DNA from 2 places in the Mesorhizobium sp. Root695 genome. Region 1 is predicted to be linked to the other one. Evidence: riboswitches for the same ligand, from Rfam matches in the RefSeq annotation. Region 1 holds a riboswitch; the other holds the start of a gene.
What was found. Region 1 has a riboswitch for thiamine pyrophosphate ahead of ASD99_RS16815 (YkoF family thiamine/hydroxymethylpyrimidine-binding protein). Riboswitches for the same ligand answer to the same signal wherever they lie in the genome.
Positions count from the first base shown of each region.

Region 2: it holds a riboswitch for thiamine pyrophosphate, as region 1 does, so the genes downstream of both, thiB (thiamine ABC transporter substrate binding subunit) here and ASD99_RS16815 (YkoF family thiamine/hydroxymethylpyrimidine-binding protein) in region 1, are expected to answer to the same signal.

Region 1 is NZ_LMHO01000016.1:57,329-64,175, reverse strand. Features, by position in the region: gene ASD99_RS16830 (glycosyltransferase family 39 protein) at 1-1,073, shown strand, start outside; gene msrA (peptide-methionine (S)-S-oxide reductase MsrA) at 1,154-1,672, shown strand; gene ASD99_RS33385 (LysR substrate-binding domain-containing protein) at 1,597-1,971, shown strand; TPP riboswitch at 2,139-2,252, shown strand; gene ASD99_RS16815 (YkoF family thiamine/hydroxymethylpyrimidine-binding protein) at 2,243-2,851, shown strand; gene ASD99_RS16810 (ABC transporter permease) at 2,956-3,708, shown strand; gene ASD99_RS16805 (ABC transporter ATP-binding protein) at 3,705-4,472, shown strand; gene ASD99_RS16800 (ABC transporter substrate-binding protein) at 4,465-5,487, shown strand; gene ASD99_RS33380 (hypothetical protein) at 5,640-5,948, shown strand; gene ASD99_RS32290 (DUF3309 family protein) at 6,137-6,301, shown strand; gene ASD99_RS16790 (sensor histidine kinase) at 6,794-6,847, opposite strand, start outside.
Region 2 is NZ_LMHO01000042.1:142,039-148,885, forward strand. Features, by position in the region: gene ASD99_RS26010 (M48 family metalloprotease) at 1-1,068, opposite strand, end outside; gene thiQ (thiamine ABC transporter ATP-binding protein) at 1,332-2,114, opposite strand; gene thiP (thiamine/thiamine pyrophosphate ABC transporter permease) at 2,107-3,732, opposite strand; gene thiB (thiamine ABC transporter substrate binding subunit) at 3,741-4,739, opposite strand; TPP riboswitch at 4,783-4,897, opposite strand; gene ASD99_RS26030 (thiamine diphosphokinase) at 4,985-5,629, shown strand; gene ASD99_RS26035 (ABC-F family ATP-binding cassette domain-containing protein) at 5,631-6,847, shown strand, end outside.

The DNA of each region.
Region 1 (6,847 bases):
GCTGGCTGTTGTGGCGTGCGGGCCGTGGTGGCGGGCCGGTCTGGTGGCTGCTGCTCGGGCTGGTGTCGGGCGTCGGGCTCTACGCCAAGTTTTCAACCGGGCTGCTGTTGCTCTTCGGCGCGATTTGGCTGTTGTCAGACACACGCGCACGCAGTCGGCTCGCCACGCCCTGGCCATGGCTCGGGCTCGCGGTTTTCGGCGCTGTCGCTGCGCCACTGGCCGTCGAACTCTGCCGCGTCGATTTCCTGCCGCTGACCTATGCCGCCTGGCGCGATCAGTGGGTGGTGGCCCATCGCTCCCGCTTTTATTATATCGGCGTCCAGATGGCCGGGCTCTGCGGCTTTCTTCTGGTGCTGGCGATATCAGGGCTGCTGCGGCGCTCGCCCGCGCCGCAAAAGCCCGTCGGGCGCGGCACGCTGGTCTATCTCTTGTGGATGGGGGTTGGCCCGGCGATCCTCGTCATGGTGGCGTCCCTGTTCACCGGCGCCGGCGAGGCCTGGGGCGCGCCGATGTACAATCTTGCTGGCGTTGTGGCGCTCGCCTTCCTGGGCCATCGCCTCGGCGCCGTCGAGATGCGAAAGTTGGCGATCTGCGCGCTCATCTGCATTGTCGGCATATCCGGTGCCTATGCGGGCATCCGCTGGACGAAATGCAATCTGCGCGGGCGCATGGACCCCGTCTGCTGGCCGGCGCAAAAGATCTCGGATGAGGCAGAGGCCGTCTGGCACGCTGCGACGCCCGATCGGCTCGACATCGTTGGCGGCCATGCCCTTATTGCGCCGTTGGCGGGCCTCAATGCCTATGACAAGCCGTCGATCTTCACCGACCTGAACATGCAGTACGCCCCGTGGATCACCAAGGAGCGGCTGCGCGAGCATGGCATATTGCTGGTCTGGCCTGGGCGCGATGTGCCATCTTATCTGCAGGCGTGGGTGGGCGACATCCCGGTCAAAACCGTTCTTTTCGACTGGTCACTGAAGGCGCCGCCGGTGGCGATCAGCTTCGCCGCCATTCCGCCCGGCGCGCGGCAGTTGCCGGCTGCGATCGACGGCCTCGTCCGGCCGGGCAACTGAAGCAGATCCGCCGGTCCGCTGGACGAAGCAGGTGACAATGCCCATTTATGGAGACCAACTTGCTTTTGAGGAGACGTGATATGGCGACTTCGACCGAACGCGCAGTCCTTGCCGGCGGCTGCTTCTGGGGGATGCAGGATTTGATACGGCGCTATCCCGGCGTCATCTCCACCCGTGTCGGCTACAGCGGCGGCGACGTGGCCAACGCCACCTATCGCAACCATGGCAGCCATGCCGAAGCCATCGAGATCAGTTTCGATCCGGCCATCATAAGCTATCGCACGCTGCTGGAGCGCTTTTTTCAGATCCATGATCCGACGACCCGCAACCGTCAGGGCAACGATGTCGGGATGAGCTATCGCTCGGCGATCTATTACACCAGCGACGAACAGAAGCGTGTCGCCGAAGACACCATCGCCGATGTCGATGCCTCGGGTCTGTGGCCGGGCAAGGTCGTGACCGAAGTCGCGCCGGCCGGTCCATTCTGGGAAGCCGAGCCTGAGCATCAGGACTATCTGGAGAAATACCCCAACGGCTACACCTGCCACTTCGTCAGGCCGGGCTGGAAACTGCCGGTTCGCGAAAAGGCGGTTTCGTAAGGCTCGCCAGGGATGGCCAATGGTTTTCGGTCGCGGTCGATGGTCCGCTGGTCGTCTCCAGCCGCGGCATGGCGATTGCGGCCGCGGTGCAGGGCGTCGGCATTGCCTTCTGGGCGGAAGAGTTGGTGCGTCCGCTGATCGATGCCGGCAAACTGGTCCCGCTACTGGATGAGCGGTGCGCGACTTTTCCCGGCTGGTTCCTCTGCTACCAGAAGCAGCGTCATACGTCGCCGGCCGTGCACGCCTTCTTCGACTTCCTGCGGCATGCGGATGCCGGCCAAACACGGTCAGGCGATTGACGGCGTGTACGAAGGTGATCGCTTCGCGACTGTGGGGAGGCCCGGTCGCGGCAGCGAAGGTTCCCGATAAAGTTCCACTCAGGCGGCACCACGCCTGGCGCAATGCTTTTGGCGCAGCGCGCTGAAAAAAAACGGCTTTCACTTCAGCTCGAATGGTGCTTTAAACCCCGCATCCACAGGGGTGCTCCGTACGGTCGGGGCTGAGACGGGGGCGGCAAGCCCACAGACCCTAGAAGCTGATCTGGGTAATACCAGCGGAGCGAGGCGGGCGATGTTTTCAGGCGCACAGATTTCCCTATATCCCATGGCCGACGATTTCGTCGGCGTCATCCTTGGTGCGCTCGGCGCGCTCGATCCCTACCGTGACAAGCTCAGGATCGAGACTGATGACATCTCGACCTTGCTGGTCGGGCCGCCCGAAGTGCTGTTTCCAGCCATGCGCGATCTCTTCGTGGCGGCGGCACGCAGTGGCAAGCATTGCGTGTTGTCGGCCACCATCTCGCGCGGCTGCCCGGGCGAGCCGGATGATCCGATCTGCCGCTCCGATGCACTTGGTGGGCCTGTCGGGCCACTCGGCCCGCGCAAGGATGCGGCCATCGCGGCGGTGCGCAATGCTGCTGCCACCGGCCAGCCGGCTGCGGCGCAGTTCTCGCTCTATGTGATGGGGACCGATGACCACATGGACGAGATCTACGGCTGCATCGACTTTCTCAAGCAGTCCGGCGTCTATGAGCGTTCCAAGCATTTCTGCACGAAATTGCGCGGTGATGCCGGTGCGGTCTTTTCGGCGCTGGACGAGGCTTTCTGCCGCTTCGGACCAGGCGCCGGCCACGTAACCCTCGACGTCACGGTCTCGGCCAACAGCCCGTCGGCTGTCTGAAGCTGCCGCCGCTCCCGCGCGGCCGTCAAAGGTTATCTCCCGTGGCCTCATCATCAGTCGCTTCGCGCCCGATCGCGAGCCTTCTTGCCAAGGCAGTGCCGGCCATGATCTCGGTCGGTTTGCTGCTGCTGGCGTGGGAGCTTTATGCCACCTATTCCGGCATCAAGCCGACGATATTGCCGGCGCCGTCGCGTGTCTTCGAGCAAGCGATGCTCAATCGCGAGGCGCTGGTCGACAACGCCATCCCGACCATCCGCGCCACGCTATTTGGCTTTGCCTGTTCGCTCAGCGCCGCCTTTGCGCTGTCGATGCTGGTCGACTTCTTCCAACCGCTGCGGCGTGCGCTGTTTCCCGTCTTCATCGTCAGCCAGACCTTGCCGCTGGTAGCGATTGCGCCGTTGGTGGTGCTGTGGTTCGGTTTCGGACTGGCGCCCAAGATCATTCTGGTGGCACTGGTCACCTTCTTTCCGATGCTGGTGGCATTGGTCGAGGGCTATGAGACGACCGAGGCCGAGATCGGGCAAATGCTGCGCGCCATGGGAGCAGGGCGCTGGCGCATCTTCATGCTGGCGCGGCTGCCTTCGGCGCTGCCTTACTTCTTTGCTGGCCTGAGGATCTCCATCACCTATGCGGTGGTCGGCGCCATCTTCGCCGAATATGCCGGGGCCGCGAAGGGGCTGGGCATCTACATGCTCAACGCCAAGAACAATTTCCGCCCCGATTTGGTGCTGGCCGCCGTCGGTGTCAGCGCCGCGCTGACACTTGTCCTGTTCGGGTCGACTGTGCTGCTGCAGCGTCTGGCCATGCCCTGGGAGCGCGCCGGCAAGGAACCCGTAGGCATGGGGTCGCGGCGATGAGCAGGCTCGAGCTGCGGCATGTGCGCAAGGCGTTCGGCGGACTCGACGTGCTCGCCGACATTTCGCTCAGCGTCGGCGTAGGTGAATTCGTCTCGATCCTCGGGCCCTCGGGCGCCGGCAAGTCGACGCTGTTCCAGCTTCTGACCGGCGCCGAGCATGGCGAGGGCGAGATGTTGTTCGACGGCGCGCCGCTCGATGACCACGGCAGGCATTTCGCCTTCATGCCGCAGCGTGATGCGCTGATGCCTTGGCGGCGCATCCTCGACAACACGACGCTCGGGCTCGAAGTGCAAGGCATCAGGCGCAAGGCGGCGCGGGCGCGCGTCGCGCCGCTGTTTGCCGAGTTCGGGCTTGCCGGCTTCGAGCGGCATTTTCCCGCGCAGCTGTCCGGCGGCATGCGCCAGCGCGCGGCGCTTTTGCGCACGGTGGTGCAGGAGCGTGACATGCTGCTGCTCGACGAGCCGTTCGGTGCGCTCGATGCACTGACCCGCACCGCCATGCAGCGCTGGCTCGAACAGATGTGGCGGCACCACCGCTGGACGGCGCTGCTGATCACTCATGATGTACGCGAAGCCGTGTTCCTGTCCGACCGCATCTATGTGCTGTCGGCGCGCCCGGCCCGCATCGTCCGTGAAATCAAGGTGCCGTTGCCGCGCCCGCGCAGCCTTGGCGGCGATGCCGCGCGGCAGGCAAGTGCGCTCGAGGCCGAAATCCTCGACATCATCCTCAACCCCAACCCATCCAAAGGACACGACCATGACTGACTTTACGCGCCGGCAGGCCTTGTTGCTGACCCTTGCCGCAGGCGTTCCGCTTGTTGCCGGATCGGGGCGAGCCCAAGCACAATCGGCTGCACAAAGGGTCACCGTCGCCCTCGACTGGACGGTCAACACCAACCACATCGGACTGTTCGTCGCTCGCGACAAGGGCTTTTATCGCGAGGCCGGGCTCGAGGTCGACATCCTGCCTTACAGCGATACCGGTGCGGGCACGCTGGTCGCAAACCGCGTCGCCGATTTCGGCATCAACGGCACCATCAGCCTGTTCACCCAGAATGCCGCCGGGGCGGACCTGAAGGGCGTCTATGCGGTGGTGCAATCCGAAACCGGTCGCGTGGTCTTCAATGCGGCACGCAAAAAGATCAAAAGCCCGAGAAGCCTTGACGGCTTGATCTATGGCGGCTTCGGCAGTGCCTGGGAAAACGCACTGATATCGACCATCATCCGCCATGATGGTGGCAAGGGCCGTTTCGAGACGGTGACGCTCGGCACTTCAGCCTATGAGGCACTGGCCAATGGTTCGGTCGATTTCACGCTCGAAGTCGCGACCTGGGAGGGTGTCGAAGCCGAACTCAAGGGCGTCAAACAACGCAGTTTCGTCTATGCCGATTACGGCGTGCCTGACGAGCACACGACACTCATCTCTTCGAGCGAAGCCTATCTCCAGGCAAATCCCAAGCCTGCGGCGGACTTCGTTCAGGCGACGCGGCGCGGCTACCAGTTCGCCGTCGACAATCCCGATGAGGCGGCAGCTCTGCTGATCGCGGCCAACAAGGATGCGCTGACCAATCCGGCGCTGATCCACGCTTCGCTGAAGGCATTGATCGACGGCCATTATCTACGCAGCCAAAGCGGCGTCATCGGGACGATGGATCCGGCCAAGATGGAAGCGATCGGCGACTATCTCTTCGCTTCCGGCATTTTGCGTGATGCCGACGGCAAAGTTCTGGCGCAACGCCCTGATTTCGCAAAGTATTTCAGCAATTCAACTCTGGGGTAGGGAGCCAATCGGCTTCTCCAGCTTCGAGGAAATGGCTAGCCGGTCAAAGAGGTTCACGAGGCGCGACAGATCCACGTTAGACGCACAGATCAGCAGATCCCGGCTCAACGCCAGCGCCGGTGCCAATGTCGGCGGCTCGAGCGGCGGCGTCAATGCGGGTGCAGAAGCAAGTGTCGGGGGGTAGCAACGGCGTTAGCGTAGGACTTGGCGCCACGGTTGGTGGTCAAAATGGGGCGGGTGTCGGCGCGGGTGTCGGTACCGGCACTGGCGTCGGTGCTGGCATCGGCGTCGGCGGAACAAACGCAAGCAATCCTTCCAACACCAGCCTGCCAGGTGTCGTTGCCGACATGTCGGATAGCCAGGTGGCGCGCATGAAGCAGCGTTGCGTCGACGTGCTGAACAGCTCAGGCAGCTACGACCGCGACCTGCGCCAGCTGTGTCTGCTGATCTCGCGCCGCTAAGGTAGAAAAATACTACGGGCCCGCTGCCGCAAGGTGGCGGGTCTTTTCCATTTGCCGGCGAATCTTCTTCGGGTGTTTGCTTGGTACAATGGCACGGAACGGTAGGGCCGCTCGAACGTTCAAGTCATCGAAACATCGCATGCGATGTTCAAACCGGCGCGTCAGCGTCCACAGGAGCGGGAACAGCCATGAGTCTAGGAACCATTCTCATCATTATCCTCATCATTGCGCTGCTTGGCGGCTTCAGCGGCCTTGGCGGCGGTCCGTTCTACGGAACCGGCTATTATGGCGGCGGTGGTCTCGGGCTCGTTCTGCTCATCCTCATCGTGCTGGTTGTGCTTGGGCGGATCTAGCCGCGCTGCTCGCTCGATTGACTGACTCCGGGACGATCGCTATCTCGTGACCGCGTCAGCGCCTGTCGCGCACCGGATTGTGATGTGCGCAGGCCTGCTTGTGATCCGTCCTGTTTCGAATTTTTTGTAAGGTGATCTCGGTCCACACCCCCCGTGGAAACAAGAGGAGAGGGTCCCACCCCTTGTCCTCCTCCAAGGCCCGCCCGGTTTCACCGTGGCGGGCTTTTGCTTGACGGGCGAGGGAACTGGCTTGCGTCGATACCGTTGAGTTGCGGAAGGCTGCCAATGCCACTGACGCTGCGGACGACACTGTGCGAATTCCGCGATGATCTCCACGTCCCGCGGCGGATCGCGGCCATATCGAGACCATTCAGGAAGGGATGCGCTGACTGGCGTGGCGGAAGCAGGCCATCAAGGTCATGCGCCGCATCGACCGCCATGCCTGACCAGAAAAAGGATGGCGATGAAGGTCGAGGCATCGTGCTAGCGGTCTTACGCCGCTCGCGGCACCCGTGATGTGAACGTTGCCCGGGTGACCGACACGCT
Region 2 (6,847 bases), on a different contig from region 1:
GGCCACCCAGCCGCTGCGGATATAGTCTGTCAGTGAGCGGTTCTTGTCGATCGAGACGCCGTCGAAGCGGATGGCCATGTCACCGGGACCGGTTGCGGTCACTGCCGCCGCCGAATTGTCGATGATGAAGCCCTGCGGCACCGAGAAGGACACGCCAAGGCCCGGATGCAGGAAGGTTTCGCCGCGCACATAGCCTTCCTCAGGTGTGTCCCCATAGAGCAGGCCGTCTATGCCGGCGAGGAAGGAATCGCGGTCGCGCGTGCCGAAGCCTGGCGCACCGAACTGACGGGCATGGCGCTGCGCCAGATCGATGCGCTGCGGCGTGTTGGGGTGCGTGGCCAGGAAGTCTAGGCTGGCATCGGTGGCGCCGCTGATCGAACGGAAATCGGTATAGGCCGACATCGACTGCAGGAAGCGGCCGGCGGCGAAAGGATCGTAGCCGGCTTCGCCGATCGATTTGATGCCGATGGCGTCGGCTTCCAGCTCCTGGTTGCGCGAGAATTGCGCCAGCCTCAGCTTGCCGCGGATCAGCGCCGCCTTGGCGGTCGGGCTGTCGCCGAGCACGTCGGAAACCACCTTGGTCGCCAGGCCTTCCTCGGCCTCGAGTTGCTGGCGCTGCAGGCCGTGATTGGCCGTGACGTGGCCCATCTCATGCGCGATGACCGCGGCAAGCTCGGCCGAATCATTGGCCAGTGCCAGCAGGCCGCGTGTGATGTAGAGATAGCCACCCGGCAGCGCGAAGGCGTTGACGTTGGGCGAATTCAGGATGGTGATGCGATAGGTCTGCGTCGGGTTGGCCGAGACCACCGTCAGATTGCCGACCACCTTGGCGACCATGCGCTCAAGCTTGGGATCGGAATATTCGCCGCCATAGGTCGCCAGGATGCGCGGATGCTGCGCCTTGGCCAATTCAGCGAGCTTGTTGTTGGCGCCGACATTGTCGACGGTGATCGGCTTGTCGGATGGCTGGAAGCCGGATTCCTGAACCGCCGGCGGCGTGAGCATCTGGCAGCTCGCCAGCGCCACGGCAAAGCCAGCCAGCGCAAGAAAGCGCGCCAGCGGTTTCATTCCTAGTGTGTTAGCGCCGATCGCCAGAACGGCTTCCTTTCGGGTCCCGGCGCATGATCACGAAAATCGGGGGCGATCTTCGGAATGTGTCATGCGCTATATATCTCAAACTGCTGCAGCATCCGTTGCCCGTCCCACAGGGGCGAGCGGCGGATACTGCAGGCAAATCACGTCCTGTGCCGGACCAGTAGGGCGGACCTAGCCACACTCCTCCAGTCATGGCAAGCAAGCGCCACATCGCCTGGAACCGGTTTGACCGTAAATTATGTCCGCTTCCGGGCAACATCTCGTGATACGGCACCCCCGGTACCTGCGCCGATATAGCGCCGGAATGCTTCCGGACCAGCCCCGGCAAAGAAATCATCCGCCTTGCCGGTTGCGGCAACCAAACCATTGTCCAGAAACACCATGTGTTCGCCGATACGGCGGGCGTCTTCGGGCTGGTGGGTGACGAACAGCACCGTCATGCCCCGCTCGGCATGAACGGCGGCAACCAGATCCAGCATGTCGTCGCGCAGCGCCGGACCGAGCGAGGCGAAGGGTTCGTCGAGCAGCAGAACAGGCCGATCGCGCACCAGCACCCGGGCCAGGGCGACGCGCTGACGTTCCCCGCCGGAAAGTTCGCGCGGCAGGCGTCGCTCCTTGCCGGCAAGACCGGTGCGCGCAAGCGCCTCGGCGATCGCGGCGCGGTCCGCCTCGGTCAGCCGCAAGGATGGCGAGCGCCCGAGCCCGACATTCTGCTCGACGGAAAGATGGGCGAAGAGATTGTTTTCCTGGAACACCATCGACACCGGCCTCACTGAGGCTGGCTCGGCGCTGACATCGGCACCGCCGATCAGCACGCGGCCGGACTGCGGAGTCTCGAAGCCGGCGACCAGATTGAGCAGCGTCGACTTGCCCGAACCGCTCGGCCCCATGATGGCGGTGATCTTCGCCGTGACAAACTCGACGTCGAAGACCAGCGGTGCTTCGCCATAGCTGAACGACACGTTATCCAGCCGCACCGGAGCGCCCTTTTCAAGCCTGCTGGCCGCCCTGTCACGCATCCCGGACCTTCTCTCTTCCCAGCCAGTGCGCCGCCACGATCAATGCGAGGCAGACGAGGCCAAGCAGCAGTGCCAGGCCGGCGGCGTCCTCGGTGCGGTAGCTGCCCATCCGCGCCAGGAGAAGGTAGGGCAATGTCTGCACGGAATCACTGCCGAACAAGGCAATGACGCCGAGATCACCGAGCGACAGCGCCATGGCGAAAGCGAAAGCCGTGGCGAGCGGTCGCCGCAGCGACGGCCAGTCGACCAGCATTAACCGGTTCCAGCCCGCAATGCCGAGCTGTGCACACAGCCGCTCGTGACGCTCGCTGGCCGCATCATAGGCGGGACGGATGGCGCGCAGGGCGAACGGCATGGCCATCACCGCATTGACGGTGACGACCATGACCGGGGCAATGGCGAAGACATCGCCGACATGGCGCAGCAACAGGAACCAGCCGGCGCCGACGACGATCGGCGGCACGACCAGGACAAAGCCGGCGCCTGTATCGGTGGCGTGTTCGAGCAGTGTCTTTGCGCCGGTCCGGCGGTTCAGCGCCAGGGCCCGCCGCGCCATGGTCAGCGCCAGCGACAGCGTCACTGAGAGCAGCGCCGACAGGTACGCGAGCACCACGCTGGTCAGCGTCGCCTGCCGGACAGTGGCCTCACCGGCCAGCCGGCCGAGATCGGCGCCGAGCCCGGCCATCACCGTGGCGGCCATCGGCCCGACGACGAACAGCAGCGCCAGGACGATGAGCATGGCGTTCAACCAGGTTTCGCTCCCGTTGACCGAGAGATAGCGGCGTTGCGCGACTGGCAGGTTGGTGTCGCCGACCATATTGGCACCAAGCCGTGTCAGCGCCAGCACCACGACAAAGGTCAAGGCGATCTGCAGCAGCGTCAGCGTGACGGCGCGCGCGGGATCGAAATCGAAGCGAAGCGCCTGATAGATACCGACCTCCAGCGTCGTCGCGGCCGGCCCGCCGCCCAGTATCAGCACGATCGTGAAGGATGTGATGCAGAGCATGAAGACCAGCCCGGCGACCCCTGGCAATGCCGCACGCAGCGTTGGCCATTCGATCAGCCGGAACGCCGGCTGCGCCGCCATGCCGAGCTGGCTCGCCAGCCGCCATTGATCGGACGGTATGGTCTGCAGCGCCTCGAGAAACAGTCGCGTCGCCAGCGGCAGGTTGAAGAAGACATGGGCGACGAGAATGCCGGACAGGCCATAGATCCCCGGCCAGCTTCCACCGCCGATCATGGCGAGCACGCCGGCGAAATAGCCGGCGCGGCCATAAAGCGCCAGGATGCCGAGGGCCGCAACGATGGCCGGCAGCGCCAACGGTACGGCGAAGAGCTGCAGGATGAAGGCGCGGCCAAAGAAGCGCGGATGCCGCGACAGAGCGCGCGCCACAAACAGCGCCGGGCCGACGGAAAGCAGCGTCGACAGCGCTGCTTGCCAGAGCGTGAAGCGAATGACGCGAAACAGATAGGGGCCGAAGGCTGCCCATGCGCCCGAAAGATCGTGAGCGCCCTCGAAAAGCAGGCCTGCAAACGCACCGCCGATCAGCAGCGCGATTACAGCAAGCGCGATAATGCCGGCGCTGACGCGGGAATTCGTGGAATGCGCCGGCGTCATCGCGCTGCCTACTTGCTCATCACCGCCAGCCATTCATCGACCCAAGCCTTGCGGTTGGCGGCGACTTCCTCGGGGCTGAACCGCAAGGTTTTGGTCGGCTTGACCAGTTTGTCGAATGCCGGATTGAGCGGCTTGTCGGTCTTGCCTGCCGGGAACATCCAGTTGGTCTCGGGAATGGCATCCTGGAATTTCGGCCCGGTCATGAAGGCCATGAACTTTGCCGCCAGCGGATTCTTGGCTCCCGCCGTGGTGATGCCCGCCACCTCGATCTGCAGATATTCGCCCTCCTCGAAGGAGGCCGCCTGGTAGCGCTCGGTGTTCTCGGCGACCATGTGGTAGGCCGGCGACGTCGTGTAGGACAACACCATCGGCGCCTCGCCCTTGGTGAACAGGCCATAGGCCTCGCTCCAGCCCGGCGTCACGGTCAGCACCTTCGCCTTGAGCTTGGCCCAGGCCTCCGGCGCCTTGTCGCCATAGACCGACTTGACCCACAGAAGCAGGCCGAGGCCCGGTGTCGAGGTGCGCGGATCCTGGATGACGATCTTGTCGTCGGCACTGCCTTCGACCAGCTCTTTCAGGCTTTTCGGTGGGCTCTTCAGCTTCTCGGTGTCGTAGACGACGGCGAAATAGCCGTAGTCAAAGGGGACGAAAGTGTTGTCGCTCCAGCCGCCCGGCACATTGACGTCGGTCACCGCGCCATGCGGTGCGAACAGGCCTGACGCCTTGGCATCGGCGGTGAGATTGGTGTCGAGGCCAAGCACGATATCGGCCTTGGTCGATGCGCCTTCCAGCTTGACCCGGTTGAGCAGCGCGACGCCGTCGGCGACCGAGACGAACTCGACATCGCAGCCGCATTCGGCCTCGAATTCCTTCTTCACCACGGGACCCGGACCCCAGTCGGCGGTGAAACTCTCATAGGTGTAGACGGTGAGCTTGTCCTTGGCCAAGGCCGGGCCGGACAGGACCACGGCCATTGCTGAGACAAGAGCGTATAAAAGCGTGCGCATCGGCGCCTCCTTCGTTCGAGTTGAAAGGAATTGAGGCGTCGGACTGTCCGAAACGTCTAATCCCTCCGCCGGTACAAACCGGATCAGGTTCAGCGGGTTGGCGAGATTGCCTCTCAGCCGGTCCGCGAAGATCGCGTCCGGCACCCCGTTAGAGCGTTTCGACACATAGGCCGGGCCGATCCCCCACGCAAGTGGGAGTTTGCCGCCTTCCGTTTGCCGTGCCGGGCTGGTAAGGGCCACACGATATGAGCACATTCACCATCCTGCTTGGCGGCGATCTCATCCGCACGCCACGGCTCGACCGCCAGGTCGAAGGCTCCCGCGTGATCGCCGCCGATGCTGGCATCGGCCATGCGCGGCTGCTGGGTCTCGTGCCGGAGCTGTGGGTGGGTGATTTCGATTCGGTGCCGGCCAACCTGCCTGACGATCTCGCTTCCGTGTCGCGCCGGACCTTCCCGGCGGAAAAGGACCAGACCGACGGCGAACTGGCCGTCGCCGCCGCACTGGAGCGCGGTGCGACCAGCCTGGTGCTCGTCGGCGCCTTCGGCGGCAAGCGCGCCGACCACGCTTTCCAGCATCTGGCGCTTGCCCTGCGGCTGGCCGAGGCCGGGACTGATGTGCTTTTGACAAGCGGCGCCCAGGAAGGCGTTCCCCTGTTGCACGGAACGGCTGGCTTCGACTATACCGACCGCACGCTGTTTTCGGTGCTCGGCTTTTCCGAGCTTGCCGGCCTGACCGTCACCGGTGCCAAATGGCCGCTCGATCACGTCAAGGTGGCATTCGGTTCGTCGCTGACCATTTCCAACGAGGTCATGGGCCACCTCGAAATCGCGCTGGACCATGGCAGCGCGATGCTGCTCGCTCATCCCTATCCCTTACCTGAAAGCTGACATGGCCCCGCCCCTTCTCAACCTCGACGGGATAAAACTGACCTTCGGCGGTACGCCGCTGCTCGATGGCGCCGCCTTGACCGCTTCGGCCGGCGACAAGATCGCATTGGTCGGACGCAACGGATCAGGCAAGTCGACGCTGCTGAAGATCGCCGCCGGCCTGATCGAGCCGCAGGACGGCGAGGTGTTCCGCCAGCCCTCGGCAACCATTCGATACCTGCCGCAGATGCCCGACATGGAAGGTTTTGCCAGTGTCCGCGCGTATGTCGAGGCAGGACTAGGCCCCGCCGACGATCCCTACCGCGCCAGCTATCTGATGGAGCATCTCGGCCTGTCGGGCGAAGAGCGGCCGAACGATCTGTCAGGCGGCGAGGCGAGGCGCGCCGCCCTTGCCCGCGTCATGGCGCCCGAGCCCGACATTCTGCTGCTCGATGAGCCGACCAACCATCTCGATCTCTCTGTCATCGAATGGCTGGAAGAGGAGCTTAGCCGCACCTCCTCCGCACTCGTCGTCATCTCGCACGACCGTCGCTTTCTCGAACGCGTGTCGCGCGCCACGATCTGGCTCGATCGCGGCCAGACCCGTCGCCTGGACAAGGGATTTGGCCATTTCGAGGAATGGCGCGACCTGGTGCTGGAGGAAGAAGAGCGCGAGCAACACAAGCTCGGCCGCCAGATCGTGCGTGAGGAACACTGGCTGCGCTACGGCGTGACGGCGCGGCGCAAGCGCAACATGCGCCGTCTCGGCGAATTGCAGACGATGCGCCAGCGTTTTCACGGCCATCGCGGCGCCGAAGGGTCGGCCACCATGGTGGCCAGCGACGCCGCCGAATCCGGTAAGCTGGTGATCGAGGCCAAGAACATCGAGAAGAGCTTTGGCGATCTCACCGTGGTCAAGGGGTTTTCAACCCGCATCCAGCGCGGCGACCGCGTTGGTCTGGTCGGGCCGAACGGCGCCGGCAAGACGACGCTGTTGAAGATGCTGACCGGCGAGATGAAGCCCGACGCCGGCTCGGTACGGCTCGGCACCAATCTGGAGATCGCCACCCTCGACCAGAAGCGCGAGGCGGTCGACCCGCAGGAGACGCTGGCGCAATATCTCACCGACGGGCGCGGCGAAAACCTCGTCATCAATGGCGAGCAGCGCCACGTCGTCTCCTACATGAAGGATTTCCTGTTCAAGCCGGAGCAGGCGCGCACGCCGGTGCGCGAGCTGTC